Regions from separate parts of the Staphylococcus sp. MSU001 genome, predicted to be linked through region 2. Evidence: a T-box and tRNA genes for the amino acid it is inferred to sense, from the RefSeq annotation. Region 2 holds a T-box; the other holds one or more tRNA genes.
The links. A T-box is a leader RNA that pairs with one kind of tRNA and senses whether it is charged. The one in region 2 lies ahead of serS (serine--tRNA ligase), so its partner is inferred to be a tRNA-Ser.

Region 1: it encodes a tRNA-Ser, which carries the amino acid that the T-box ahead of serS (serine--tRNA ligase) is inferred to sense. The anticodon was not compared.

Annotation. Positions count from the first base shown of each region.
Region 1 is NZ_JBRIKK010000032.1:9-2,445, forward strand. Features, by position in the region: tRNA gene ACVBFA_RS11080 (tRNA-Leu) at 4-86, shown strand; tRNA gene ACVBFA_RS11085 (tRNA-Gly) at 90-164, shown strand; tRNA gene ACVBFA_RS11090 (tRNA-Leu) at 176-264, shown strand; tRNA gene ACVBFA_RS11095 (tRNA-Arg) at 277-350, shown strand; tRNA gene ACVBFA_RS11100 (tRNA-Pro) at 360-433, shown strand; tRNA gene ACVBFA_RS11105 (tRNA-Ala) at 450-525, shown strand; tRNA gene ACVBFA_RS11110 (tRNA-Met) at 550-623, shown strand; tRNA gene ACVBFA_RS11115 (tRNA-Ile) at 651-724, shown strand; tRNA gene ACVBFA_RS11120 (tRNA-Ser) at 734-823, shown strand; tRNA gene ACVBFA_RS11125 (tRNA-Asp) at 831-906, shown strand; tRNA gene ACVBFA_RS11130 (tRNA-Ser) at 943-1,035, shown strand; tRNA gene ACVBFA_RS11135 (tRNA-Met) at 1,047-1,120, shown strand; tRNA gene ACVBFA_RS11140 (tRNA-Phe) at 1,225-1,297, shown strand; tRNA gene ACVBFA_RS11145 (tRNA-Thr) at 1,306-1,381, shown strand; tRNA gene ACVBFA_RS11150 (tRNA-Tyr) at 1,388-1,471, shown strand; tRNA gene ACVBFA_RS11155 (tRNA-Trp) at 1,480-1,553, shown strand; tRNA gene ACVBFA_RS11160 (tRNA-His) at 1,556-1,628, shown strand; tRNA gene ACVBFA_RS11165 (tRNA-Gln) at 1,640-1,711, shown strand; tRNA gene ACVBFA_RS11170 (tRNA-Cys) at 1,717-1,790, shown strand; tRNA gene ACVBFA_RS11175 (tRNA-Gly) at 1,800-1,874, shown strand; tRNA gene ACVBFA_RS11180 (tRNA-Gly) at 1,888-1,962, shown strand; tRNA gene ACVBFA_RS11185 (tRNA-Gly) at 1,974-2,048, shown strand; tRNA gene ACVBFA_RS11190 (tRNA-Leu) at 2,089-2,172, shown strand.
Region 2 is NZ_JBRIKK010000003.1:56,120-58,556, reverse strand. Features, by position in the region: gene serS (serine--tRNA ligase) at 330-1,616, opposite strand; T-box leader at 1,704-1,918, opposite strand.

The sequences.
Region 1 (2,437 bases), on a different contig from region 2:
ATAGCGGGTGTGGCGGAATTGGCAGACGCACTAGACTTAGGATCTAGCGCCTTTACGGCGTGGGGGTTCGACTCCCTTCACCCGCATTTGCGGAAGTAGTTCAGTGGTAGAACACCACCTTGCCAAGGTGGGGGTCGCGGGTTCGAATCCCGTCTTCCGCTCCATTAACGATATTGCCGGGGTGGCGGAACTGGCAGACGCACAGGACTTAAAATCCTGCGGTGAGAGATCACCGTACCGGTTCGATTCCGGTCCTCGGCACCATCTTTAATATTTGCGCCCGTAGCTCAACTGGATAGAGCGTTTGACTACGGATCAAGAGGTTATGGGTTCGACTCCTATCGGGCGCGCTTATTTTACGGGAAGTAGCTCAGCTTGGTAGAGCACTTGGTTTGGGACCAAGGGGTCGTAGGTTCGAATCCTGTCTTCCCGATAGTAAAATAAATTTTGGGGGCTTAGCTCAGCTGGGAGAGCGCCTGCTTTGCACGCAGGAGGTCAGCGGTTCGATCCCGCTAGTCTCCACCATTATTAATTTACAAACTACATAACGGCGGTGTAGCTCAGCTGGCTAGAGCGTACGGTTCATACCCGTGAGGTCGGGGGTTCGATCCCCTCCACCGCCACTACTATTAGTTGTATACTTATATTCAGGACCTTTAGCTCAGTTGGTTAGAGCTAACGGCTCATAACCGTTCGGTCGCAGGTTCGAGTCCTGCAAGGTCCATATAATTTTGGAGGAATACCCAAGTCCGGCTGAAGGGATCGGTCTTGAAAACCGACAGGAGCTTAACGGCTCGCGGGGGTTCGAATCCCTCTTCCTCCGTTTTAATGGTCCCGTAGTGTAGCGGTTAACACGCCTGCCTGTCACGCAGGAGATCGCGGGTTCGATTCCCGTCGGGACCGCCATATATTAAATTTTAATAGTAATTATTTATAATTTGTGGAGGAATACCCAAGTCCGGCTGAAGGGATCGGTCTTGAAAACCGACAGGGCCTTAACGGGCCGCGGGGGTTCGAATCCCTCTTCCTCCGCCATTAATTATTAGCGCGGGATGGAGCAGTTCGGTAGCTCGTCGGGCTCATAACCCGAAGGTCGGTGGTTCAAATCCGCCTCCCGCAATATTACTAATATAGGTTTCGTGGTGAAATAGCTAAAATACATATTGTTTTTCAGAACATATAAAACTTAGTTTTCAAAGAGGTATCATTACGAATTTTTATTTTGGTTCAGTAGCTCAGTTGGTAGAGCAATGGATTGAAGCTCCATGTGTCGGCAGTTCGATTCTGTCCTGAACCATACCTATAGCCGGCCTAGCTCAATTGGTAGAGCAACTGACTTGTAATCAGTAGGTTGGGGGTTCAAGTCCTCTGGCCGGCACCATTTTTAGGAGGGGTAGCGAAGTGGCTAAACGCGGCGGACTGTAAATCCGCTCCTTCGGGTTCGGCAGTTCGAATCTGCCCCCCTCCACCATCATATATAGGGGCATAGTTCAACGGTAGAATAGAGGTCTCCAAAACCTTTGATGTGGGTTCGATTCCTACTGCCCCTGCCATGGCGGTTGTGGCGAAGTGGTTAACGCATCGGATTGTGGTTCCGACACTCGAGGGTTCGATTCCCTTCAACCGCCCTTTATATTAATGGGCTATAGCCAAGCGGTAAGGCAACGGACTTTGACTCCGTCATGCGCTGGTTCGAATCCAGCTAGCCCAGTTATTGGCGGCATAGCCAAGTGGTAAGGCAGAGGTCTGCAAAACCTTTATCACCGGTTCAAATCCGGTTGCCGCCTCCAGGTTATTATGCGGGAGTAGTTCAACTTTTAGAACACATTCCTTCCCGGAATGAGATATAGGTGCAAATCCTATCTTCCGCTCCAATTTTAATATTATGCGGGAGTAGTTCAACTCTCAGAACACATTCCTTCCCGGAATGAGATATAGGTGCAAATCCTATCTTCCGCTCCAATTTTAGATTTGCGGGAGTAGTTCAACTCTCAGAACACATTCCTTCCCGGAATGAGATATAGGTGTAAATCCTATCTTCCGCTCCATTATTTACTTCCATTGGGAAGTTTTTTGTTTATATATTGAGCCGGTGTGGCGGAATTGGCAGACGCGCGGGACTCAAAATCCCGTTCCTTTATTGGAGTGTCGGTTCGATCCCGACCACCGGTATAAATTCAAATTTTTTTAGAGTGAAAACATTGTAAGTTTAATGTTTTCACTCTTTTTATTTTTTAAGAGCTAATTGTTATTTATCATTTGATAGTCTCTAAAATTTTATAAATAAGTAAGTTACTAATAATTGTGTCCAAATTCTTATAAAAAATATTTAAATAAATAAGTATAATATTTAATAAAATGCAAACAGATAGGGTTTTTATTTTAACATTTAGGCATTTAATCACATATTTTTTCACTTTATATATATAATTTAATT
Region 2 (2,437 bases):
TATTTTTACAGGCGTTCTCTAAAAGATAAATACTTGCTACTTCATGTATTATTTTCATGATTTTATAACTCAATCTATGACAATAAATATTTACTATTTTTAGACATACGTTTGTGTGACGTCAGACAACCGTATCTATAAAAGATTTGTTATATCAGCATTTTAAATCGCGAAAATTATTTTAAGTTATTTTAGACATCCATCTCTAATTGAATATAAAAATAGCAATTTTGTCTTTATACATAAAAAAACTGCCGATAAGTTTATAGAACCTTATCGACAGTTAAATAACTTTATAATATTGTAATCATCTAGTTAAGTTTATATGATTATTTGATTGGTTTTTCAATTTTAGTTTTGCCACCCATAAATGGTACTAATGCTTCAGGAATTGTTAATGTACCATCTTCGTTTTGATAGTTTTCAACGATGGCTGCAAATGTACGACCTACAGCTAAACCACTACCATTTAATGTGTGGACTAATTCTGGTTTAGAAGCAGCATCACGTTTGAATCTGATATTTGCGCGACGTGCTTGGAAATCAGTACAGTTAGAGCAAGAACTGATTTCTTTATAATCATTGTAACTTGGTAACCAAACTTCTAGATCATATGTTTTACTAGCACTGAAACCAATATCGCCAGTACATAAGATAACACGACGGTATGGTAAACCTAATTCTTCAAGAATAGCTTCAGCATTTTGTGTCATTTCTTCTAAAGCATTCCAAGAATCTTCAGGTTGTACAATACGAACCATTTCAACTTTATCAAATTGATGTAAACGAATTAACCCTCTTGTATCTCTACCAGCTGATCCTGCTTCACTACGGAAACATGCAGTTTGAGCTGTAAATAATTCAGGTAGTACACCTGGTTGAATAATTTCATCTCTATAGAAGTTTGTTAAAGGTACTTCTGCAGTTGGAATCGTATATAAACCTTCTTTTTCAACTTTAAATAAATCTTCTTCAAATTTAGGTAATTGACCTGTGCCAAACATTGTATCAGCATTCACTAATTGTGGTGTCATCATTTCAGTGTAACCATGTTGCGTTGTATGTTTTGTCAACATGTAGTTCATTAAAGCACGTTCAAGTAATGCGCCATCTTTAGTTAAGTATACGAAACGCGCACCAGATACTTTAGCAGCACGTTCAAAGTCAGCCATTTTTAATTCTTCAACTAAATCCCAATGTGCTTTAGGTTCAAATTCAAAATCACGTGGCGTACCCCATTTTTTAACTTCAACGTTTTCTTCATCAGAAGCACCTTGAGGTACGTCTTCATTAATTAAGTTAGGAATACGAATTAAGATATCTCTAATTTTATTATCTACTTCATTAAGTTGATTATCGATATCTTTAATTTCATCACCTAAATGACGCATCTCAGCAATGACGTCATCAGCATCTTCTTTATTACGTTTCTTTTGAGCTATTTCTTCGCTCACTTTATTTCTTTTCGCCTTCATCTCTTCAGTTTTACTGATTAATTCACGGCGTTGTTCATCTAATTCTAAAACTTGGTCGACAACTTTAGGATCGTCGCCTCTTAATTCAATTTTGCTCTTCACTTTCTCAGGTTCATTTCTAAATAAACGAATGTCTAACATGTAACCTTCATCCTTTCCCAAATAAAATATATTCAATTTTATGGATGACTTCGTGTGATAAAACAATAAAAAAAGACCACATCCCAGACAAGGGACGTGGTCTACGCGTTGCCACCCTATTTAACAATTTCAAGTAAATTAAAACCATTTACCTCAAATTGCGCTTAACTAAAATAACGGTTATTACCGATTGTTCACATACAGTAGGTAGATTCACATGAATGTCGATTACTTGTTCTCACTTACCACAAGCTCTCTGAAATCGAACTATCTATGCTACTTGTCCTACGAACAATACTTTATTAACTTAATTTTAATATAGCAAAGTCATTATCATATTTCAAGTTATTTTAAATTTGCAACAATTACGTCATATTTAGATGTGCTTATATGCAACACTTTTTAAATCATTTGTGTCCCGCTTCTACAACTTGTTGAAACTGAATATCTTGTCCTGTGTAATAGTAGATATATTGTGACGATATACATACAATTTTTCTCAGATGAGTGGCGAGAGAATTTCAACATTATTATAATCAACTGCTTGGAATGTCACCTTACGTTCTATTTCCATTTAATATTTTTAATTAAATAAATAAAACTGCTACATTATGCTATCGGTCTACTAAAATAATGAATGATACATGACGATGTAAAAAGAGTTTCATTTAACTATTGACGAATGTCAGATACAGGTATAGTATTCTTAATTGTATTTAGAAGAGATGATTTAAAATCACATGTAAACAATTGTTTGAAATAAATAAAAAGATTCGTGAAATAAAAGCAAACATAAGACTTGCAACATTTTAAGAAATAAC